One region of the Microbacterium sp. NPDC058389 genome, then DNA from elsewhere that is predicted to be linked to it. Evidence: predicted binding sites of a transcription regulator. Region 1 holds the regulator's gene; the other holds the start of a gene.
What was found. The regulator HspR, encoded in region 1, represses chaperone genes until heat shock. The targets are predictions, from matches to a motif close to AAGTTGAGTCNNNNNGACTCAACTT.

Region 1 (12,147 bases):
GCGGCAAGCTGCTGGGCGTGGGCGTCGACGTCAGCGAGGAGCAGTACCTCGACCTCGAGCTCGAGGCTCTCGCCGCCCTCGCGCGGGAGTAGCCGGGAACTGTGAGAGGCCGGATGCTGCGGAGCGCGGCATCCGGCCTCTCGCTGTTCCCGGAACGGTGGCAGGCGGACCGCACGTCGTGCTTTGATCTTGTCCGGGGCGTCACCGTCGATCGCCCGTCATCGCGAGCGAGGAGCCCCCATGCCTGACAAGCCGAACATCCTCATCATCTGGGGAGACGACATCGGGATCACGAACCTGAGCGCCTACTCGGACGGGGTGATGGGCTACCGCACGCCGAACATCGACCGCATCGCGAATGAGGGCGTGAAGTTCACCGACTACTACGGCGAGCAGAGCTGCACGGCGGGTCGCGCCGCGTTCATCACGGGCCAGAATCCGTATCGCACGGGGCTCACGAAGGTCGGCCTGCCGGGTGCGGATCTCGGCCTGCGCGCCGAGGATCCCACCATCGCCACCGCTCTCAAGCAGCAGGGGTACGCGACCGGCCAGTTCGGCAAGAACCACTTCGGCGATCGCGACGAGTTCCTGCCGACGGCGCACGGATTCGACGAATTCTTCGGCAACCTGTACCACCTGAATGCCGAAGAGGAGCCCGAGCTGCCGGACTACCCGACCGAGGCGGACTTCCCGAACTTCCGCAAGCGCTTCGGGCCGCGCGGGGTGCTGCACACCTGGGCGAACGATGACGGCACGCAGCGCATCGAAGACACCGGCCCGCTGACGAAGAAGCGCATGGAGACCTGTGACGAGGAGTTCCGCGACGCCGCCGTCGACTTCATGCGGCGCCAGAACGAGACCGAGACCCCGTTCTTCCTGTGGTTCAACTCGACGCACATGCACTTCCGCACGCACACCCGCGAACAGGATCTCGGGCGCTCGGGGCGCTGGCAGTCCCCGTACCACGACACGATGCTCTACCACGATGACATCGTCGGCGACCTGCTCGACGAGCTCGAGGCGCTGGGCATCGCCGACAACACGATCGTGATGTACTCCACCGACAACGGCCCGCACATGAACAGCTGGCCGGACGCGGGCATGACGCCGTTCCGCAACGAGAAGAACTCGAACTGGGAGGGCGCCTACCGCGTGCCGTGCCTCGTGCGCTGGCCGGGAAGGATCCCGGCCGGGACGACGCTCAACGGGATCGTGAGCCACAACGACTGGTTCGTGACGCTGCTCGCCGCGGTGGGGAACCCCGACATCGCCGATCAGCTCCTCGCCGGCGTCGAGCTCAACGGCACCGAGTTCAAGGTGCACCTGGACGGGCACAATCAGCTGGACTACATAACCGGCGAAGTCGACGAGAGTCCGCGCAACTTCTTCTTCTACGCCTCGGACGACGGCGACCTCACGGCGCTGCGCTACGACAACTGGAAGTTCGTGTTCCTCGAGCAGCGCGCGACCGGTACCCTGCGGGTCTGGCAGGAGCCGTACACGGAGCTGCGGTTCCCCAAGCTGTTCAATCTGCGCACTGACCCGTTCGAGCGGGCGGACATCACCTCGAACACGTACTGGGACTGGGTGCTCGACCACATCTTCCTGTTCGTGCCGGCGCAGGCATACGTCGCCGAGATGCTCCAGAGCTTCGGCGAGTTCCCGCCGCGGCAGAAGCCGGCCACCTTCAACATGGAACAGGTGATGGCCAGGCTGCAGGAAGGTGCCAGCGGCGCGTCCTGAAACGACGCCCGCGCCATCGATCGGCGTCGGGCCCGCGAGGGCCCGGCGCCGATCGGCGTTTTCGGGGCGGCATCCCGTGCCACACTGTCGCCATGGGGAACGGGGGCGGCGAGTCGCTGCGTGAGGACTGGATCGCCCTCGAGCCGGTGAAGGCGCAGTTCGCTCGCGGTGAGCGCCTGCGCGAGAGGCTGCCCCGGCGCATGCTGGCCGGGCCACCTGCGGGTGCGCGGGATCCGCTGGGCATCCTCGACGCACAGGACGCCTCGCGCGTGCGCGACCTCGTGCCGCTGCGTGCGGCACGCATGGCCGAGAGCCCGTTCGCGTTCTACCGCGGAACGGCCGCGCTCATGGCGGCCGACCTCGCGAGCGGCCCCGGCACCGACCTCATCGTGGGTTCGTGCGGCGACGCGCACGTGTCGAACTTCGGGCTCTACGCCTCGCCGCAGCGCACCCTCGTGTTCGATCTGAACGACTTCGACGAGTCGGCATGGGCGCCGTGGGACTGGGACGTCAAGCGCCTCGTGACGAGCATCGTCATCGCCGGGCAGGCCGGTTCCCGCGACGAGGCGGTGGTGCGGGATGCCGCACTCGCCGCCGTGCGGACGTACGCGCGCTCGCTGCGCGCCGGGGTCACGCGCAGCCCGCTCGAGCGGTACTACGACCACTTCGACGCCCGCGCCGCCGAGGCCGCAGTGGACTCGACGACGGCCAAGGCGATCCGCGCGGCGGTCAAGGACGCCACCAAGCGCACCGGCGCACGGGCGGCGCGACGCCTCACGGAGCGCAGCGCCGATGATCGCATCCGGTTCGTCGAAGCACCGCCGACGATGACGCACGTCGCCCGCGAACTCGTCGAGCGCGTGGAGCACGTCTACGACGACTACCTGCGCACCGCGAACATCGACATCCGTCTGCTGCTCTCGCAGTACGCCGTCGTCGACGTCGTGCGGCGCGTCGTCGGCGTCGGCAGCGTCGGCACCCGCTGCTATCTCATCGCCCTGCAGGATGCCGACGGCCACGTCATCGTGCTGCAGGCGAAGGAGGCCGGCCGCAGCGTGCTCGCCGACCACGGTGCGGTGCGCCAGCCCCGTGCCGTCCAGCGGTACATCGACGCGTTCGCGGACGGCGCCCGCGTCGTCGCGATGCAACGCGTGCTGCAGGCGGTGTCGGACCCGTTCCTCGGGCATGTGAACGAGCAGCGGAGGGCGGGCGGCATCCGCTCGTACTACGTGCGGCAGTTCCACGACATGAAGGGCGGCTTCGAGATCGACACGCTGGAGGATGCCGCGTTCCGCTGGTACGCCGAGGCGTGCGCCGCGACGCTCGCCCGCGCGCACGGGCAGTCCCCGCTGGCGGCGACGGTGTCGGGCTACGTCGGCAGCGGACGCGCGGCGGGTGAGGCACTCCTGGAGTGGGCGTACGCCTACGCCGATCTCTCGCGCGCGGACTGGGAGCTGTTCCGCGCGCATCGCGGCCTGTGACGGCGGTCTAGGCGGGCGGGTGCTCGGCCAGCCACGCGTCCGCCACTCGTTTCGTCACCTTGAGCAGCCACGCGTCGGTCACGACCTCGCGCAGGAGGTCGCGGTCGATCGTGTCGAGCCGGACGAGCACCGCCGGATAGCCGTCGAAGTGCGGGATCGTGAAGAACGCGTCGGGGTACGTCTCGATGAGGGCCAGCTTCGCCTGCTCACCGTCGGTGCGGACGCCGACCACGACGGCGTCCGGCCACTCGCGGCCGAGGGCGTCGAGCTGCTGCAGGTCGTGGCCGCTCGGCCCGCGCTCCCACACGAAGCCGCCCGACGGGGTCCGCCACGAGACGCCGCCGCGCTGTCCGTCGAGGCGCTCCACCACCCCGGGGAGGGCGAGAGCGATGGCACGCACGTCGTCGAGGGTCGCCATGCCCCCATCATGCGCCGGTTGCGGCGCCGCGTCACGTGACCCCGGTACGGCGGTGTGGTGTACTGATCCCACGGCCGCCCGACTGCGTGGCGCTGCGCGGACCTCCGCCGCAGCGCAAGAGGAGCACTGTCTGTGAGCACGATCGAACGTCCCCGTCTGCGCTGCTTCCTGGCCGCGGCCCTCTCGACAGCACTGGTCGCCACCGGCGCCGTCGCCCTCACGGCGTCACCGGCAGCCGCGGCGTACCCCGAGAGCGTGAATCCGTTCGCGATCGCCGGCGGCTTCACCATCTATGCGCGCGAGGACGCCCTGCTGCAGAACCAGGAGACCGAGGGCAGCATCGCCGTCGGCGACACCGCCACGGTGCAGGGCAGCAGCGGTCAGTACACGATCATCCATGTCTCGGCCGGCACCGGCGCCTACACGCTGCCGGACGTCGACAGGAACCCCACCCGCTTCCTCGTCGGCCGATACAGCACGGACAGCACCGGGATCCTCGCGATCACCAGCGCTGGCACCACCGACCCCGACCTGCTGGGCGACCTCAAGATGGTGCAGCGCGACGGGCCCTGGCAGGCGTTCCAGCGTTCGGACTGGCTCCGGTTGAACGAGAACCCGTCGAGCCCGGATCAGACGCCGCTCATCGACGCGACGCATCAGAGGTATCCGCAGAATGCCGAGCCCCCCAACGGCTCGGCGAACGCCGACGGCGCGCACAGCATCTACACGCTCGACACCTCCGCGGACGCGGTGGCGAACTACGTCGAGGCCAATCGGGAAGCGTCGTGGGAGGAGGCGGCGATGTGCCTCGGCGACATCGCCGACCCCACGACCGGCATCGGCTATCCCGTCGGAGTGGCGGACGACCAGGGCGACCGCGTCGTCCTCGAGCCCCTCAGCCCCGACATGCCGAACGTGGTGGATTACGCCGACATCGCAGGGGCCGCCCTCATCCAGTTCTCGGACGGGCCCACCCCGGGCGCGGCGAACCCGCTCATCATCCGCGTGCCTGCGGGGACGACGGAGGTGATCGGCGCGCGCGCCGATCCACAGGGCATGTACTCGCCGTACATGCTGTGGGACCTGTCCCAGCTGACCGGCCAGGTCACGGTCACCGCGGCGCAGGCTCGCATCGACGGCTCGATCTACGCACCCGACGCGGACGTCACGGTGAACGCCGCCCCGCTCGACGGTCAGGTCATCGGCCGCGACGTGACGATCGAGGGCGGTGAGGTGCACTCGTACCTGTTCTCCAGCGAGGTCCCGTGCGCTCCCGACAGCGGCACGTTCTCGGTGCGCAAGGAGCTGTCGGGCATCGACCCGGCCGACCTTCCGGAGGGCACCACCTTCACCGTCAACTACACCGCGACCGAGCCCGACGGCACCGTCGTGCCGGGCACGCTCGAGATCCCGGCCGACGGCACCTCTGTCGACGCCGGCCTGGAGTTCCCCCTCGACACCGTGGTCGTGTTCGAAGAGATCGACCCCGAGACGATTCCGGGATGGGAGTGGGGGCCGGCGACCGTGACCCCGAACCCGCTCACGATCGGCTCGGGGACGGCCGACGTCGTGGTCACGAACACCGCCACCGCGCAGACGGGCACGTTCAGCGTGACGAAGTCGGTCGACTTCCTCTCCGGCGATCCGGTCGATCTCCCCGTGGGCGTCACCGTCCCCGTGCATTGGTCTGCGTGGAACGGCCTGACCCAGCTCGACGAGGGGACGCTGAACGTGCCGCTCGACGGCACGGTCGTCGACGTCGGCGAGCAGTTCCCCGTCGGAACGCGGATCGTCCTCACCGAAGACCTCTCCGGCGTCACCCCGCCGGACGGCTTCGAATGGGCGACGGCCGGCTGGGACCCCGGGCGCACGTTCGTCATCGACGAGACCGGCACCGTCTCGGTGGAGCTGACCAACGGCGTCACACCCATCGACGACGGGCGATCGATCTCGATCGTGAAGTCGGCGACCGGCGCGGCCTCCGATCCCGCGTACGGCTACGCGGTCAGCTACAACACCGGGGCCGACACGCGGGGGACCATGCCGTTGCCGGTCGGCGACCCGCAGCTCATCGCCGACATCGATCCGGAGGCCGACACGCTCGAGCTCGCCGAACTCGTGCCGACGCTCGACGGCCAGCCCACCGACGCGGCGGACTGGGAGCTCCCGGTCATCCTCGTCACGGTCGACGGCGTCACCACCGAGTACCAGCCGACCGCGTTCGACGAAGGCCAGGACGACCTCACCGGCGCGATCGTCGACATCGAGCTGCCCGCGTCCGGCGACATCGCCATCGAGGTCGACAACGCGCTGCGCGAGGGCACCTTCGACGTCTCGAAGGCGTTCGCGAACCTCCCCGAGGAGCTCATCCCCGTCGATCTCGAGTTCAGCGTCACGTGGACCGCGACGCTGCCGACCGGCGAGGTCGAGCGCGGCACACTGCGGGTCCCCGCTGACGGCACGGCCGTGGGTCCTGAGGGAGGCGACGGCGAGCTGGCGACCTTCCCGTACGGCACGATCATCTCGTTCGGCGAACTCACCGCGCCGACGCCGCAGCAGATCGCCTGGGATACCCGGACGTTCGATCCGGAGCAGCTCGTGATCGGCGACGACGGCGCAGCCGTCGTCCACACGACGCTCACCAACAGCGCGACGCTCATCACCGGCACCTTCCAGGTGTCCAAGGCGCTGGCGGGCATCGATCCCGATCTCCTTCCCGTCGACGCGTTCACGATCGACTACACCGCGCACTTCCCGGGGCGGGACCCGCAGACCGGCAGCTTCGACATCCCTGCCGACGGCACCCCGGCCGGGCCGGTCGACGAGGCGGGCGAGCCGCTGCAGTTCCCGGTCGGGACCGTCGTGAACCTGACCGAGGTCGCGCCCGACCCCGCCGAACTGCCGGAGGGCTACGCGTGGAGCGGCAGCGCCACCTGGACGCCTGCGAGCTGGGTGCTCATCGGCCCGGACGAGACGCCGACGCTCCAGGTCACCAACTCGGTCGTCCAGCTCACGCGCTATGCCGCGGTCAAGAGGCTGGACGGGGATGCCGCGTCCGCCGTCCCTGCGGGCACCACGTTCCCGCTCGACTGGTGGGTCGACGACCTCGCCCAGCCGACCGTGCGGCTCGAACCCGACGTGGTCGCGTTCTCCCCCTACTACCCCGCCGGCACCATCGTCGCCGTTCGGGAGGGCGATCTGCCCGCGGTGCCCGGTGTGGACTGGGGCGCACCGACCTGGACGGTCGACGGACAGCCGCTGACGCCGGATGACCAGGGCCGTTACACCCTCCCCGTCACACCCCTGCTGCGTGGCGCGACGGTGATGGTCACGCTCACCAACACCGCCGACCCCACACTCACCCCGACCCCGACGCCTCCGGCTCCGCTGCCGGCGACGGGCGGTGGCGGGATCTCGCCGTTGATTCCGCTCGGCGCCCTCGCCGCGATCGCGCTCGGCGCCTTCCTCACGATCCGGCGCACGCGCCGCACGCACGACATGTGACGAGTGGATGCCGCGCCCGGCCTCATCGGGCGGGTGCGGCATCCACTCTCCGTCGTTCAGGCGGCGTCCGCGGCCGCGTGCAGGGCGGCCACGTCGATGCGGCTCATGCCCTGCAGCGCGGTGCCGGCAGCCATGGCCCTGCGGGGGTCGGCGTCGGTGAGCAGCTCGACGAGGGCACGCGGCACGACCTGCCATGACAGGCCGTAGCGATCCGTGAGCCAGCCGCACCGGCCTTCCTCGCCGCCGTCCGAGACGAGCTCGTCCCAGTAGCGGTCGACCTCGGCCTGGTCGGCGCAGTCGATCACGAACGAGACGGCCTCGGTGAAGGTGAACTGCGGTCCGCCGTTCAGCCCGAGGAACGGCTGACCGTCGAGCTCGAACGAGACCGTGATCACCGGGCCGTCCTCACCCATGCGGCTCACGTCGGTGATGCGCGAGTCCGGGAAGACCGACACGTAGTACTCCGCTGCGTCGAGGGCCTGACCGTCGAACCAGAGGTTGGGGGTGATGCGAGGCATTTCGGTTCCTTCCGTCGTGGCCGCCCTCTCGGCGGCTTCATCAGGGAGTCGGAGCCGATCCGCCGTTCTCGACATCCGCGACGGAGATTCCTGCGGCTTCTTCGCCCGCCGACCCGGAGAGCCGGGATGCCGCATCCGCGAGATACCGCCGCTCCGCCTCGTTCGCGGTGCGCGCCGCGGCCGCCCGGAACTCGTCCGCCGCACGCGTCGGCTCGCCGGCGAGTTCGTGCAGATGCGCCCGCACGGCGTGGACACGGTGGTGGTCGCCGAGCACGGCGGAGGCGGCATCCACGTGCTCCATGGCCGCGGGGATGCCGTCGGTCATCGCGACGGCGACGGCGGCGTTGAGGCCGACCATGGGGTTGTCGGTGAGACGTGCGAGCGCCCGGTAGAGGCCGGCGATGCGCGTCCAGTCGGTGTCGGCGTACGAGGGCGCCTGGTCATGGACCGCCGCGATGGCCGCCTGCAGCTGGTACTCCCCCACTTCGCCGCGGCGCATCGCGTCGGTGAGCAGCACGACCCCCTCGGCGATGAGCACCGGGTTCCAGCGGGTGCGATCCTGTGCAGGGAGCGGCACGAGGCGCCCCGCGTCGTCGACGCGCGACTGCCGTCGCGCCTCCGTCAGGAGCATGAGGGCCAGCAGTCCGGCGACCTCGGCATCCGCCGGCAGGGACGCACGCAGCATGCGGGTGAGCCGGATGGCCTCGGCGGCGAGGTCTGGGCGTGCGAGGTCGTCGCCCTCGCTCGCGACGTAGCCCTCGTTGAACATCAGATACAGCACGTGCAGCGCTGATCGCGTGCGCGCATCGCGCGCATCATCGGGCGGCGGCTCGAAGCGGCCACCGGCGGCGCGCAGCGTCGCCTTCGCACGGCTGATCCGCTGGGCCATCGTCGCCTCGGGCACGAGGAACGCGGCCGCGATCTCGCGCGTCGTGAGCCCGCCGACCGCACGCAGCGTCAGCGGGATCGCTGTCCCGGGCGTCAGCGCCGGGTGACAGCACAGCAGCACGAGCGTGAGCGAGTCGTCGACATCGCCGGTGACGGGCTCGTCGGCCGCCGGTGCCTCGCGGTCGTCCCACGCCTCGCGCTCGCGCCTCCGCCGAGCGTCGGCCGAACGGTACGCGTCGACGAGTCGCCGCGACGCGACGGTCACCAGCCACGCGCGCGGGTCGTCGGGCACACCGGCCGGCCACTGCTCGGCGGCGGCGATGAGCGCCTCCTGGACGGCATCCTCCGCTCCGTCGAAATCGCGGTAGCGGCTCGCGACGATCGCGAGGGCACGGGGTGCGTACTCGCGCAGCAGCCCCTCCACGGCGCGGATGCCGGCCTCCGGCGTCACTGGTCGTCGGTCGCCGGAGCGCCCATCACCTGGCGCACCTCGATGGGCGCCTGCACCGGTGCACCGTCCGGGCCGGGCGCCGCCGACACGAGCGCCGCGATCTCCAGCGCCCGGTCCCACGACTCGACGTCGACGAGCCGGTAGCCCGCCAGCAGCTCCTTCGTCTCGGGGAACGGCCCGTCGGTGACGACCGGCGTGCGTCCGTCACTGGTGACGATGCGCGCTGCCTCGGGGCCGGCGAGCCCGACCGCGTCGATCAGCTCGCCGAGCTCCGCCAGCCGCGCGTTGAGCTCCTGCTGGAACGCGATGTGCGCATGGACGTCGGATGCCGTCCACTCCGTCATCGGCGGGGCGTCCGAGGCCGTGGGCCCATAGGTCTGCAGCAGCATGAAGCGCATGCCGTCATCCTGGCAGTGCCGGTCCCGTCACGGAACCCGGGGCAGCGGCTCAGCCCGCGTCGTCGGCCGGGTCCGCGGGCGGCTCGATCGGCGTGCGCGGGCGCCACACGACCACCTCTGTGGCGCGGCGCACTCGCGTGCCATGGCGCAGTGTGACGACCGCACCGGTCGAGCCCGCCGCGAACACGCGGGCGCCGGGACGCTTCTCGAGCTCAGCGCGCACGCGGTCCTCGAGGTCACGGACACGGCCGTGCAGCTCGTGCACGCGGGCCTCGAGCTCGAGGATGCGGGTGATCGCGGGCAGGCCGATGCCGTCCGACGACATGCGGGCGACCTCCCGCAGCTGCTCCACGTGGCGCAGCGAATACCGGCGTGAGCCGCCCTGCGTGCGGGCGGGCACGACGAGGCCCAGCCGGTCGTACTGCCGGAGGGTCTGCGGATGCATGCCCGACAGCTCGGCGGCGACGGCGATCGCGAAGATGGGAGCGTCGTCGTCGATGTCGTCCTCGGTCATTTCGTCACCTCCCCGGCGTCGATCGCGTCACCCAGAGCAGGGGATCCGGCGAAGACAGGTCGATTCGCGCGGAATCATCCTGTGCTCGCCGGATCCCCTGTTCTGAGAAAGCATGTCAGCCCCGGGCCTTCGACATCATCTCGGCACGCGGGTTCTCTTTGGGCTCCAGGCTCTGGAAGCGCTCGAGCGCCTCGCGCGCGGCATCGTCGAGGTGCGACGGCACCGCCACCTGCACCTCCGCGAGGAGATCGCCGGTGCCCTTCGCGGTCTCGACGCCGCGGCCCTTGACGCGCAGCACGCGTCCGGACGGGGTGCCCGGCGCGACCCGCAGCTTGACGGGATCGCCGCCGAGCGTCGGCACCTCGATGGTGGCGCCCAGCGCGGCCTCGGTGAAGGTCACCGGCACGGTCACGCGCAGGTTGAGCCCGTCGCGCGTGAAGACCGGGTGCGGACGCACCGTGATCTGCACGACGATGTCGCCGGACTCGCCGCCATCGGGCGACGGGCGCCCGCGACCGCGGAGCCGGATCTTCTGCCCGTCCGCGACGCCGGCGGGGATCTTCACCTTGAACGGCTTGCCGTCTTCGCCCTGCAGCGTGATCGTCTCGCCCTTGGTCGCGGTGACGAAGTCGATCGTCGTGCGGGCGGTGACGTCGGCGCCGCGGGTGGGCCCGCCGTAGCCGCGGAACCCCCCGGTCGACTGACCGAAGCGTCCTGTGCCGAAGCCGCCACCACCCTGCTGCTGGTTGAACATCGCGAAGATGTCGTCGAAGTCCTGCGCCTGCTGACGGCCGCCGCGGCCCTGGTTGAACATCGAGAAGACGTCCTCGAAGCCACCCGTGCCGCCCTGGGCGCCGGACGTGAACCGGGCACCCGAGCCCATCGCGCGGATCTGGTCGTACTCCGCGCGCTGCTCGGCGTCCGAGAGCACGGAGTAGGCCTCGCTGACCTCTTTGAACTTCGCCTCGGCGGCGGCATCGCCCTGGTTGGAGTCGGGGTGATACTTGCGCGCGAGCTTGCGGTACGTCTTCTTGAGGTCCGCGTCGCTGACGTCCTTCGCGACCCCCAGCACCGAGTAGAAGTCCTTGTCGAACCAGTCCTGACTGGCCATGGATCCTCCTTCTCGTTCTCGGGCTTAATCGGCGGGAACGGCGACGACGACCTTCGCCGGACGCAGCTCCACCGATCCCAGGCGGTATCCGATCTCGACGACCTCGATGATCGTCTGCTCGGTCGCACCCGGGGTCGGCACCTGGAAGATCGCCTCGTGCTGCTGCGGGTCGAACACCTCGCCGGCCTCGCCGTACGTGGTGAGACCGATGCGCTCGGCCACGCCGCGCAGCTTCTCGGCGATCGCGGCGAACGCGGAGCCCGCCTCGAGGTCGCCGTGCTTCTCGGCGCGGTCGAGATCGTCGAGCACAGGCAGCAGGCCCTTGGCGACCGCGCCCTGAGCGCGCTCGATCTCGACCTCGCGCTGCTCCTCGGTGCGGCGCCGGTAGTTGGCGTACTCGGCCTGCAGCCGCTTGAGGTCGGTCAGCAGCGCCGACTCGAGGTCGGCGAGCACGGCGTCCTCCGCCGCGGCGTCGGCGTTCTGCGCCGCGCCGAGGATGTCGTCCACCGTGAGCTCATCGGCGTCGGTCCCCTCCTGCGGGTCGGACCCGGAGGCGTTCGCCTCCGGGTCCTCGCCGGCGGGGACCTCGTTCTCGAAGTCCTTGGCCATGGTTACTTCGTCTCGTCCTCGTCGATGACCTCGGCGTCGACGACGTCCTCGTCGGGGTTCGACGAACCCTGACCGTCGGCCGACGCGTCGGGAGCGGCATCCGGAGCGGCCTGCGAAGCCTGGTTCGAGGCGTAGATGGCCTCGCCCAGCTTGCCCTGGCTCTGGTTGAGCTTCTCGAACGCGGCCTTCACAGCCTCGTCGTCCTCGCCGGCCAGCGCCGTCTTGAGCGCGTCGACGTCGCCCTGCACCTCGGACTTGACGTCCGCGGGCAGCTTGTCGTCGTTCTCCTTGATGAGCTTCTCGATCGAGTACGCGAGCGTCTCGGCCTGGTTGCGCACCTCGGCGGCCTCGCGACGCTTCTTGTCGTCGGCGGCGTGCTCCTCGGCCTCGCGCACCATGCGCTCGATGTCGTCCTTCGCGAGCGACGAGCCGCCCGTGATGGTCATCGACTGCTCCTTGCCGGTGCCCTTGTCCTTGGCGGACACGTGCACGATGCCGTTGGCGTCGATGTC
Region 2 (12,147 bases), on a different contig from region 1:
GGCGGCATCCACCTCCGACAGGGTGAGGGACGGCTCCTCCGCGTGCGGCGCTTCGAGACTGGTGACGCTCCGCCAGCCGACCCCGAGGCGCCCCTGCCGAGGGGCGGCGAGCAGGAACCCGATCGCCGGCACGACCTCAGCCGGGTCGAGCCGACGCAGCACGTCCGCGAGCGCGGCGACCTTGGCCAGACGCGACGAGGTCGCGGCGACGGCATCCGTCACCGCCACGAGCTCCTGCAGCAGCATGGGGGGATTCTCGCACCGGCCGCCGACAACGCCCTAGTGCGCGGCCGCCGCGGCCTCGACGAACGCCAGGTAGTCCGCCGCGTCGTCGCCGGGGACGATCGCCCGCAGCACGACCTCGTCGACGGCGGCGCGGTACTCCGCGAGGCCCGCGGCGAAGCCGTCCGGGCGCAGCACCGTGTCGCGGGCGGCGATGCCCAGGCGCGCGAAGTTCGCGGCGTACGAGGGATAGCCCGCGTAGCGCTCGGCCTCGACGTCGAGCCGGCCGACGGCCGCGACGTCGGCTGCCGCGCGCACGTACAGGGCGACGTGGGCGGCTGCGGCCGTCTCGTGCGCCTCACGAGCCTGGGCGCGGGCCGCGTCGGGCGTCAGCCAGCTGAGCAGCACGCCGTCCGAGACGGTCGCTCCGAGCCGGCGCATCTTCGGTCCGAGCGCTCCGACCACCACGCGGGCCTCGGATCCCGCGCGCAGGGCGCTCGCGGCATCCGCCACGCGTACGAGCGCACCGACGGCGCCGCCCGAGCCCGAGCCGATGCCCAGGACGAGGCGTTCCTCGGGCAGTCCGAGCGCGGCGACGCGCGCCGAGATCTCGGCGGCGGAACGCCGATCGGCCGGCAGCACGCCGGTCGCGAGGACCAGTCGTTCGGTCACGGCGGCCGCGGCGGCCAGCACCTCCAGCGCGTCGGCTCCCGGAGTGTCGTTGACCCAGAGCGCGTGGAATCCCGCCCGCTCCACCGTCGGCGCGATGCGCGCGGCGACGTCGGCGCCGGCGGCCGCGGCGATCCCGATCGAGACCGACGCGGTCATGCGCCCGCCGCCACGAGGCGAGCGACCTCGCCGGCCCCGTCGTAGAACTCGCCGAGGTCGACGCGCGACGACGGCTGCAGGATCACCTCGTCGACGCCGGCGGCGAAGAACGCGCGGGCGCCCTCCGCCACCTGCGCGGGTGTGCCCCACAGCGCCCGCGCGCCCGGGTCGGCGTGGTCGTCGCCGACGTCGGCCAGCGCTCGCGCCTCCGCGTCGGCGCCGAACGCCGCGACCACGAACGCCACGGTGTCGTGCGATCCGGTGCGGTCGGCGGCCTCGCGTCCCGCACGGATCGAGGCGATGCGCTCGGCCAGCTCCTCGACGGTGTGGCGAGAGTCGAGCACCGAGCCGTCGGCGACCTCGCCGCTCAGGCGCACGGTCTTGGGTCCCTCCGCGGCCGCGTAGATCCGCGGCGCGACGGCGGGCGGGTAGTCCAGCGCGACGTCGTCGAGCGTGACATAGCGGCCGTCGACGGTCACCCGCTCACCCGCGAGCAGTGCCCGCAGCGCGGGCACGTACTCCCGCATGAGGGTCAGCGGCGACGCGACGCGCGCGCCCACCTGCCCCATCCACGGCAGCACGCCGTGCCCGACACCCGGCAGCAGACGCCCCGGGAACAGCCGCTCCAGGGTCGCGATCTCCATCGCGGTCGCCGCGACGTTGCGCAGCGGCATGGGCGCGATGCCGATCCCGACCTTGAGGTTCTCGGTCCACGCGAGCGCCGCGCCGGCGGTGGCGAAGGACGACTGTTTGAAGCAGTCCTCCCACACCCACAGCTCCGGCACACCCGCCCGCTCCGCCGCGATCACGGCGTCGTGGAACTCGTCGGGAGTGTGGGTGTACGGGTTGAAGATCGCACCGATGCGGGTCATGCCCCCACTCTGGCAGGAGCGACCGACACCCGCGACGCGGACGTCGCGGGTGTCGGTCGGGTTGGCATCGGTCCGGCCGGGATCAGGCCGCGGCGGCGTAGGGCGCGGCCGCGAGCACCGTCAGGGCGCCGGCTGAGGCATCCACCGTCACGCTCCCGCCGTCGACGAGGGCACCGGTCACGAACAGGTCCGCGATGCGGTCGTCGACCTCGCGCTGGATCAGCCGGCGCAGCGGCCGGGCGCCGTACTCGGGCTCGTAGCCGTGTTCGGCGAGCCAGGCGATGGCGCCGTCGGTGACGACCAGGCCGACGTCGCGCTTGGCGAGGCGGGCGTCGGATGCGCCGAGCAGCAGTCGCACGATGCTCTGCAGCTGCGGCTTCTCGAGCTTGCGGAACAGGACGATCTCGTCGATGCGGTTGAGGAACTCGGGCCGCATCGCCTCGCGCAGCTTCGCGAACACGCGGTCGCGCAGGTCCTTCTCGGAGCCGAACCCGGTCGAGCCGCCGCCGTCGGCGAGGAACCCGATCGCTCCGCCGCGCGACGCGAGGAACTCCGAGCCCAGGTTGGACGTCATGACGACCACCGTGTTGCGGAAGTCGACCGTGCGACCCTGGCCGTCGGTGAGACGACCGTCGTCGAGCACCTGCAGCAGCAGGTTGAACACGTCGGGGTGCGCCTTCTCGATCTCGTCGAACAGCACGATCGAGTAGGGGTTGCGCCGCACGCGCTCGGTGAGCTGCCCGGCCTCGTCGTAGCCGACGTATCCGGGGGGGGCGCCGACCAGGCGCGACACGGTGTGCCGCTCGCCGAATTCGCTCATGTCGAAGCGGATGACCGCGCCCTCGTCGTCGAACAGCGACGCGGCGAGGGCCTTGGCCAGCTCGGTCTTGCCGACACCGGTGGGTCCGAGGAACAGGAACGATCCGACCGGCCGGCGGGCGTCGCCCATGCCGGTGCGGTTGCGGCGCACGGCCTTGGCGACCGCCGTGACCGCGTCGTCCTGTCCGATGACGCGATCGTGCAGCTCGTCCTCGAGCGAGGCGAGACGCTCGCGCTCGGTCTCGGTGAGACGGTTCACCGGGATGCCGGTCGCCCTGCTGATCACGGCAGCGATCTCCGGCTCGTCGACGATCGCCGCGGTCGTGGCCCCTGAGCCCGTCGAAGGGCCGGCCGCGGTCGCCCGCGCCAGGCGCTCCTGCACGTCGGCGATCTGGTCGCGGATCTGCGAGGCCTCCTCGTAGTGCTCGGCCGAGACGGCGGCGTTCTTGTCGGCCTCGAGGGTCGCGAGGCGCTCGACGAGTCCGCTGACGTCGACCTTGGCGCCCAGGCTCAGCCGCAGGCGCGCGCCGGCCTGGTCGATGAGGTCGATCGCCTTGTCGGGCAGCACGCGCTCGGTGAGGTAGCGGTCGCTCAGCTCGACGGCGGCGCGCAGCGCCTCGTCGGTGTAGACGATGCCGTGGTGCTCCTCGTACGCGGGCTTGAGCCCCCGGAGGATCAGGACGGCGTCCTCGATCGAGGGCTCGCCGACGCGCACGGGCTGGAAGCGGCGCTCGAGCGCCGGGTCCTTCTCGATGACGCGATACTCCTTGAGCGTGGTCGCGCCGACCAGGTGCAGCTCGCCGCGCGCGAGGCGGGGCTTGAGGATGTTGCCGGCGTCCATGCCGCCGTCACCGGCACCGCCGGCGCCCACCACGGTGTGCACCTCGTCGATGAAGACGATGAGCTCGCCGCGGCGGGCGGAGATCTCGTCCATCGTCTTGGTCAGGCGCTCCTCGAAGTCGCCGCGGTAGCGGGTGCCGGCCAGCATCGCCGGCAGGTCGAGCGCGACGACGCGCTTGCCGAGCAGCTGCTCGGGCACGGCGCCGTCCACGATCGCCTGGGCGAGCCCCTCGACGATCGCGGTCTTGCCGACACCGGCCTCGCCCACGAGCACCGGGTTGTTCTTGGTGCGGCGGCTGAGGATCTCGATCGTCTGCTCGATCTCGTCGGCGCGGCCGATGACCGGGTCGAGCTCGCCCGCGACGGCGCGCGCCGTCAGGTCGGTGCCGTACGTGTCGAGCATCGGGGAGGTGGATGCCGCGGCATCCTGCTCCGCGTCCGCCGACGGGACTGCCGACGGGGCGACCGTCTCGCGCGCGCCCTGCGTGAGGGCCTCGGCCGTCACGCCGGCGCGCGCCAGCACCTGGCCGGCGGGGGTGTCCTGTGCGAGCACGAGCGCGAAGAACAGGTGCTCGGGGTCGACGTAGGTCGAGCCGGACGAGCGTGCGACCTGGAAGGCGTGGAACAGCGCCCGCTGCACGGACGGTGTGATCACGGCGCCGTCGATGTCGGCGGGACGGGATGCCGCCGGCAGGCGCTCCTCGGTGGCACGGACGATCGCGTCCGAATCGGCGCCGATGCCGCGGATCGCCTCACGGGCGGGCGCCTCGGCGGCGAGGATGCGCAGCACGTGCAGGGCGTCCAGCTCGCGCTGACCATGGTCGAGCGCGTACTTGCCGGCACGCTGGAGCAGCTCCTGGGTGCGCGCGCCGAGGAAGCGGCTGAGGTCGATCGAACGCTCCGCGCGGGCGCGCTCGCCGGCGAGGTAGCGCGCGAGGAAGTCGTCGAACGCGCTGCCGTCGCCGGCCTGGGAGCTGAAGTCTTCGGGCATTCCATCTCTCCTGAAACTTGAGTGGACGGGCATCAAGTTTTGAACTTGACACAAGCAATGTCAAGTTCAACGGGAGGGATCCGCAGGTATTCCCCAGCGAGCGGAACAGTTCGACACCCGCGCGGATGTCGGGCCCCGGGCGTAGCGTCGGGCACGGAGGGGACCCACGTCAGCGAAGAGAGGGAGAACCATGGATTGGAAGATCGAGCTCATCTTCGTGCCGGTCACCGACGTCGACCGCGCGAAGGAGTTCTACGAACGGATCGGGTGGAACGTCGACCACGACCAGACGCCGTTCGACGGCCTGCGGTTCGTACAGGTGACGCCGCCTGGCTCGGCGTGCTCGATAGCCTTCGGCACGGGCCTCGGCGACACGCTGGAACCCGGGCAGCAGAAGACCGTCCAGCTCGTCGTGACCGACGCCGACGAGGCCCTGGCGCACCTGCGCGGCGTCGACGTCGACGCGCGTGGCGTCGACGAGCAGGCGTGGGGACGCTTCGTGCAGTTCGACGACCCCGACGGCAACACCTGGACGCTGCAGCAGCTGCCGCCTCGGTGAACGGCGGCGGCCGGCATCCGATCCGCGAGATCGGAGGCCGGCCGCCAGGTCGTCCGTCAGTCGCGGCCGCCGGGCGGGCCGATGATGAGCAGCGCCGCGAACAGCGCGACGACGGCGAGGGCGATGAGCGCGCCGAGCACCCACGGGCGGCGCAAGAACCAGCGCATGAGCCGGTCGTACCAGCGGCCGTCACGCGGGTCATCCGTCTGCTCCAGACGCCAGGCGCCGGCGAGCCTGCCGGTGCGCTGCAGCCAGATCTCGGCCGGGATGGTCGCGTACGGGATCACGGCGCTGACGAGGGCGGCCACAGTGGGCCCGACGCGCCAGCGGTTGTTCAGCGCGACGAGGATCGCGGTCGCGCCGTACGACAAGAAGATGAAGCCGTGGATGCCGCCGCCGATCGTGACGCCGAGGGCCCATCCGGTGGTGGCGCGGAGGACGAGACCGGTGATCAGCAGCGTCCACGAGATGACCTCGGCGATCGCCAGCGCGCGGAACAGGGTGTGGGGGGTTCGGAACACACCTTCAGACTAACTGAAAGAGTTTCAGGCTTTCTGAAGGTTTGCCGAACGAGGAGGCGTCCGGCCTCACCCGTGATCGAGACCGAACGGCTCCTCATGCAGGCCCTTGAGTGCCGCGGCGAGCTCCGGCGCCCCCGACGCGAGTCCGGCGTCGAGCGCGGCCAGCCGCTGCTCCGCAGCCCGCAGCACGTCTCCCCCGCGGTCGGTGACCCGCAGATCGGACGCCGCGCCGGCGTGCGCCGTCGCGTCGGCGACGAGTCCATCGGCCACGAGGGACTGCACGGCGGTGTGCGCCGACTGCACGGTGACCTGCGATCGCCGCGCGAGCTCGCTGAACGAGATGCCCGGCGTGGAGCGGATGTGCGCCAGCAGACCGTACTTGCGCGTGGTCAGCCCGAGGTCCTTCAACTGTGCGCCGAGGTGCGCGTCCCACACGCTCGCCACGGTGAGAAGCGAGATGACAGGACTGAAAGGACGCTCGGACGGCACGCGCTTCATGCTAGCCCCGCTACCGTGGGACGGTGACGTTCCCGCTCGACAGCCTGCGCCGCTGGCCCGATGTCGAGGCGCCGGATCTCGTCGCGGTGGACGCCGCCGACCGGCTGATCCTCGACGAGTCGGCCGCCGCGCGCGCCGAGGTGCCCGAGGGGCGACTGGTCGTGATCGGCGACGCCTACGGTGCGCTCACGCTGGGCGCAGCGGCTGCCGGAGCGCACGGCATCCGGGTTCACCAGGACCCGCTCACCGGTGAGCGAGCGCTCCACGCCAACGCCGAGCGGCTCGGATCCGCCGACGCGTTCACCTCGATGCCGTTGGATGCGGAGCTCGTCGAGGGCGCCGACGTCGTGCTGCTGCGACTGCCCCGCGCCCTCGACGCACTGCGCGACATCGCAGGGCTGATCGCCGCCCACGCGTCGCGCGACGTCGCGGTCTTCGCCGGCGGGCGGCTCAAGCACATGACGCTCGCGATGAACGAGGTGCTCGGCGCAGACTTCGCCCGACTGGACGTCACGCACGCGCGCCAGAAGTCCCGCGTGCTCGTCGCGCGCGAGCCCGGGGCGGGGCGGGACCCCGTTCCGGCCCGCGAGACACACGCCGGCCTCGTGGTCTGCGCGTACGGCGGCGCGTTCGCAGGCGCCGCGATCGACATCGGCACGAGGCTCCTGCTCGAGCACCTGCCCGAGACGATCGCGACCGACGGCGCCGTCATCGACCTCGCGTGCGGCACGGGGGTGGTGGCGACGACCCTGGCTCTGCGGCATCCTGCCCTCCACGTCGTGGCCTGCGACCAGTCGGCGGCGGCGGTCGCCTCGGCGCGCGCGACAGCGGAGGCGAACGGCGTCCGCGACCGCGTCGAGGTCGTGCGCGACGACATGCTGGGCGCCCAGCCCGACCGATGCGCAGCGTTCATCGCCCTGAACCCGCCGTTCCACTCGGGCGCCGCCGTGCACGAAGGGATCGCTCCGCGCATGTTCGCGGAGGCGGCCCGCGTCCTGCGCCCGGGCGGCGAGCTGTGGACCGTCTGGAACTCCGGCCTGCGCTACCGGCCCGCGCTGGAGCGGCTGGTCGGCCCGACGAGGCAGATCGCCCGCAACGCGAAGTTCACCGTCGCCGCCTCGACGCGCCGCTGACCCGCGCGCAGGCACAGGTCCCGGGTGACCGGGGGGCCGACGCGAGATGCCGGCACCCCCGGTAGCCACAAGCTCGGGACTCGCGGCAGGGGCTGCCGGACCGGGGCTCCGGCGTCCTCCCCCTGACTGAGAGACGTCGCACGGGCGCGCTTATTACGCGACTCCTGCGTTTCCACGATGTGGATATTGATTCTTTCCTTGTGGAATTTCTGTCTTCGTTCCTACACTGGTCGGACGCCGCGACATCGATGTCGCGCGGAATCGATGGAGAACCACGTGTCGGATCAGATCACGAAAGAGCACGCCGCTCACACCGCCATCTCGATGACCGGGACCGTCCACGAGATCCCGGAGTCGACGAGCCCCCGGCTCTACAACCGTGACCTCGCCCCCAGCAAGCGCGCCGGGCGCAGCTGGACCGCGTACAGCATCTTCACGCTCTGGGCCAACGATGTGCACAGCCTCGGCAACTACGCCTTCGCGATCGGCCTCTTCGCGCTCGGCCTCGGCGGATGGCAGCTGCTGGCGGCCCTCGCCATCGGCGCGCTGTTCCTCTTCCTCCTCCTGACACTGTCGGGCTTCATGGGTGAGAAGACCGGCGTGCCCTTCCCCGTGATGAGCCGCATATCCTTCGGCATCTACGGCGCCCAGATCCCCGCCCTCATCCGCGGCGGGGTCGCGATCGCCTGGTTCGGCGTGCAGACGTTCCTCGCGTCGCTCGTGCTCCGCGTGGCGCTGATCGCCGTGTTCCCAGGGCTGCAGCCACTCGACGAGAACAGCATCCTGGGTCTGTCGACCCTCGGCTGGATCACGTTCGTCGCGCTGTGGATCGTTCAGGTCATCATCGTCAGCTACGGCATGGAGATGATCCGCAAGTACGAGGCGTTCGCCGGGCCGATCATCCTCGTCACCTTCCTGGCGCTCGCGATCTGGATGCTCGCCGAGGCCGGCTTCACGATCTCGTGGGAGACGGAGGGCGCCTTCACCGGCGCCGAGATGTGGGGCCACATCTTCGGCGGCGCGGCCCTGTGGATCGCCATCTACGGCACGTTCGTACTGAACTTCTGCGACTTCACGCGCGGCGCCACCTCGAAGCGGGCGATCGTCCGCGGCAACTTCTGGGGCATCCCCGCGAACATGCTGCTGTTCGGCGCGATCGTGGTCACCCTCGCCGGGGCGCAGTACGCGATCGACGGCCGCATCATCGAGTCGCCCGCCGACATCGTCGCGGCGATCCCGAACACAGCGCTCCTCGTGCTGGCGTCACTGGCGCTCATCGTGCTCACCATCGCCGTGAACCTCATGGCGAACTTCGTCGCCCCGACCTACGCACTGACCAACCTGTTCCCGAGGCACCTGAACTTCCGACGAGCGGCCCTCATCTCGGCCGTGATCGGTCTCGTGATCCTGCCGTGGAACCTGTACAACTCGCCGGTCGTGATCGTGTACTTCCTCGGCGGTCTGGGCGCGCTGCTCGGCCCCCTGTTCGGCATCATCATGGTCGACTACTGGATCATCCGGAAGCAGAAGGTCAACGTGCCCGACCTGTACCGCGAGAACGCGACGGGCGACTACTTCTACCGCCGCGGATTCAACCCCCGTGCGGTGTGGGCCCTCGTGATCTCGGGCGGACTCGCGCTGCTGGTCGCGTTCCTGCCGGCCCTGTCGGCCCTCGCGGACTTCGCGTGGTTCTTCGGGGCGGGATTCGGTGCGATCGCCTACTTCCTGCTGGCGGACCGCCACCGTCCCTTCGTCGACGCCGACGGCGAGGACATCGCTGTCGCCGTCAAGCACTGACCCCGACCGGAGAGCGAGCGCATGCGCATCCTGACCGTCAACGTGAACACCACGCCGTCCATGACGGACGGCATCGCCGAGGCCGCCCGCCGGGCCGCCTCACCCGGCACCGAGATCATCGGTCTGACGCCGCGGTTCGGCGCCGAGTCGTGCGAGGGCAACGTGGAGAGCTACCTCGCCGCCGTCGCCGTGATGGATGCCGTGCGCTCGTACGCCGAGCCGTTCGACGCCGTCATCCAGGCCGGCTACGGCGAGCACGGCCGCGAGGGCCTGCAGGAGCTCCTCGACGTGCCCGTCGTCGACATCACCGAGGCTGCCGCGTCGACGGCGATGTTCCTCGGCAGGTCGTACTCGGTCGTCACGACGCTCGACCGCGCCGTGCCCCTCATCGAGGACCGCCTGATCCTCGGCGGGCTGTTCGACCGCTGCGCGTCCGTGCGCTCGTCGGGCCTCGGGGTGCTCGAGCTCGAGTCGGACCCCGAACGGGCCGTCGCCGCGATCGTCGAGGAGTCCCGCCGCGCGGTCACCGAGGACCGCGCCGAGGTCATCGTGCTGGGCTGCGGCGGGATGGCCGAGCTCGAACCGCGCGTGCGCGAGCAGTGCGGCGTGCCGGTCGTCGACGGTGTTCAGGCCGCCGTCAAGATCGCGGAGTCGCTCGTGTCGCTCGGACTGCAGACCTCGAAGGTCCGCACGTACGCCCCGCCGCGCCCCAAGCGGGTCACCTGGCATCCCTGAGCCGCATCGCCGGACAAGAACAGAGATGGTGGATGCCGCAGGCCGCGGCATCCACCATCTCTTCGTCGTCTCAGGCGGCGGGGATGACGTTCCGCTGCGCGAGGTCGCCGAGCCACCCGAGGCTCGGCTTGGGCGTGCGCGCGAAGGTCTCGTGGTCGACCGCGATCAGCCCGAACGTGGGGCGGAACGAACCCCACTCGTAGTTGTCGAGGAGCGACCAATGCAGGTACCCCCGCACGTCGCAGCCGTCGGCCATCGCCGCGGCCATGCCGGCCAGCGCGCCGGTGGTGTAGTCGATGCGCCGGGTGTCGTCGGAGGTCGCCATGCCGTTCTCGGTGACGATCATCGGGACGCCGCCGGTGACCTCGCGGGTGTGGCGGAGGGCGTGACCCAGCGCCTCGGGGTAGTACTCCCATCCCGTGAGCGTGCGCTCGGTGCCCTCGGGCCACTCCTGCGGGCCGTAGCCCAGCTCGTCGTCCGTGGGGCCGATGATGGTCCGCAGGTACGACTGCACGCCGATGAAGTCGTCGTCGCGCGACTGCTCGAGGAAGAAGTCCTCGCGCCAGTACTGCCATTCGTCGCGCTGCTTCTCCCACCCGGGCACGGCCTGGAACACCTGGTTCGCCACGGTCCAGCCGGAGCGGATGCCGCCGACCCCGCGCAGCACCTCGGTCGAGGCGTGGTGCGCGTCGGCGATCGCCTGCGCGACGAACGGCGACGGGCCGGGGAAGTTGACGCCGTTCTCGGTGTCGATGCGCGCCTCGGTCTGGTTGACCATCATGTTCGGCTCGTTGATCGTGACGACGAGGTCCACGTCGTCGAGGATCGTCGCGGCGATCTCGGTGAAGCGCCGGAAGCGATCGGTGCTCTGCTCGGCGTACCAGCCGCCGGAGTGGTCCCACCAGCGCGGGAACGTGAAGTGGTGCAGCGTGACGATCGGCTGCACGCCGTGGTCGCGGCACGTGTCGATCATGCGCCGGTAGTGCGCGAGCTGCGCGCGCGAGACCACGCCCTCCTCGGGCTCGATGCGCGACCACTCCAGTGAGAACCGGTACGCGGTGAGGCCTGCGTCGGCCAGCAGCGCGATGTCCTCCGGGTAGCGGTGGTAGGAGTCGCACGCGTCACCGGACGGTTCCGGGATCTGCGTGCCCGGCGCGTACTCGTTCTCCCAGTGTCCGGTGTTGACGTTGCCGCCCTCGATCTGGTGACCGGCGGTGGCCGCTCCCCAGATGAACCCCTCGGGTGCGGCGATGACACTGCTCATGAATGCTGATTCCCTTCTGTCGGATGGTTGGTGTCGGCGGCGGGGATCCGGGTCACTTGATCCCCGTCAGGGCGATGCCCTGGATGAAGTGGCGCTGCATCGCGATGAACAGGACGAGCACCGGGATGACGATGAGGAAGGAGCCCGCCATCTGCAGCCCGAAGTCCGATCCGTGACCGCCGGCCTCTGCCGAGAACAGCGCCAGCGACACCGGCAGGGTGTACATCGAGTCGTCCTGCGAGATGATCAGCGGCCACAGGAAGCTGTTCCACGACCCCATGAAGGTGAAGATCGCGAGGGTCGCCAACGGCGCCTTGCACAGCGGCAGCACGATCTGGAAGAACGTGCGGAACTCCCCCGCGCCGTCGATGCGGGCCGCATCCAGCAGCGAGTCCGGGATCTCGAGCATAAACTGCCGCATCAGGAAGACGCCGAACGCGCCCACCATGCCCGGCAGGATCAGGCCCCAGTAGGTGTTGACCATGCCGAGGTTGGCGACCAGCACGAACTGCGGGATCAGCGTCACGATGCCGGGGACGAACAGCGTGGCCAGCACGACGACGATGATGACGTTCTTGCCGGGGAACTTCATCTTCGCCAGCGCCCAGCCGACCATCGACGAGAACAGCAGCGTCGTGGCGACCGTCACCGCCGCGAGGAACACCGAGTTGAAGAACGGCCGCAGGATGTCGAACTCGAACAGCCACGCACGGAAGTTGTCGAGCGTGGGATGCTGCGGCCACCACGTGATCGGGCGCTGCATGATCTCGGCCTTCGTCTTGAAGGCGCCGAGCACCATCCACACGAACGGCAGGACCGTTGCGGCCAGGCCGACCGAGAGCACGACCAGCACGGCGAGGTTGCCCCACCGGATGGGCTTGCGCGGGCTGCGCGCGGACGTTGACACGGCCTCCGTGTCAGCGGGTCTTTCGAGTGTGGTGGTCATGTCAGGTCCTCTGGCGGAAGAAGCGGAACTGGATGAGCGCGAGGATGCCGACGAGCGCGAACAGCACGTACGCGCCGGCTGCGCCGACCGAGTAGTTGCCGTACTTGAACTGGTTGTAGACC

Region 2: ACFWJ8_RS07590 (ATP-dependent Clp protease ATP-binding subunit) is a predicted target of HspR. The motif match lies at 4,587-4,611, and genes of this name have one in related genera.

Annotation. Positions count from the first base shown of each region.
Region 1 covers NZ_JBHXJQ010000003.1:92,865-105,011, reverse strand. Annotated here, with positions in the region: gene ACFWJ8_RS05715 (arylsulfatase) at 1-92, shown strand, start outside; gene ACFWJ8_RS05710 (arylsulfatase) at 241-1,743, shown strand; gene ACFWJ8_RS05705 (DUF2252 domain-containing protein) at 1,836-3,224, shown strand; gene ACFWJ8_RS05700 (MmcQ/YjbR family DNA-binding protein) at 3,232-3,642, opposite strand; gene ACFWJ8_RS05695 (DUF5979 domain-containing protein) at 3,775-7,146, shown strand; gene ACFWJ8_RS05690 (VOC family protein) at 7,203-7,664, opposite strand; gene ACFWJ8_RS05685 (RNA polymerase sigma factor) at 7,705-9,003, opposite strand; gene ACFWJ8_RS05680 (YciI family protein) at 9,000-9,401, opposite strand; gene ACFWJ8_RS05675 (heat shock protein transcriptional repressor HspR) at 9,451-9,915, opposite strand; gene ACFWJ8_RS05670 (DnaJ C-terminal domain-containing protein) at 10,031-11,026, opposite strand; gene ACFWJ8_RS05665 (nucleotide exchange factor GrpE) at 11,051-11,635, opposite strand; gene dnaK (molecular chaperone DnaK) at 11,638-12,147, opposite strand, start outside.
Region 2 covers NZ_JBHXJQ010000004.1:153,671-165,817, reverse strand. Annotated here, with positions in the region: gene ACFWJ8_RS07605 (ATP-dependent DNA ligase) at 1-246, opposite strand, end outside; gene ACFWJ8_RS07600 (LLM class flavin-dependent oxidoreductase) at 280-1,050, opposite strand; gene ACFWJ8_RS07595 (LLM class flavin-dependent oxidoreductase) at 1,047-1,922, opposite strand; gene ACFWJ8_RS07590 (ATP-dependent Clp protease ATP-binding subunit) at 2,005-4,572, opposite strand; gene ACFWJ8_RS07585 (VOC family protein) at 4,763-5,131, shown strand; gene ACFWJ8_RS07580 (DUF3817 domain-containing protein) at 5,188-5,652, opposite strand; gene ACFWJ8_RS07575 (MarR family winged helix-turn-helix transcriptional regulator) at 5,719-6,150, opposite strand; gene ACFWJ8_RS07570 (methyltransferase) at 6,174-7,283, shown strand; gene ACFWJ8_RS07565 (NCS1 family nucleobase:cation symporter-1) at 7,608-9,080, shown strand; gene ACFWJ8_RS07560 (aspartate/glutamate racemase family protein) at 9,102-9,815, shown strand; gene ACFWJ8_RS07555 (glycoside hydrolase family 1 protein) at 9,886-11,079, opposite strand; gene ACFWJ8_RS07550 (carbohydrate ABC transporter permease) at 11,132-12,025, opposite strand; gene ACFWJ8_RS07545 (carbohydrate ABC transporter permease) at 12,027-12,147, opposite strand, start outside.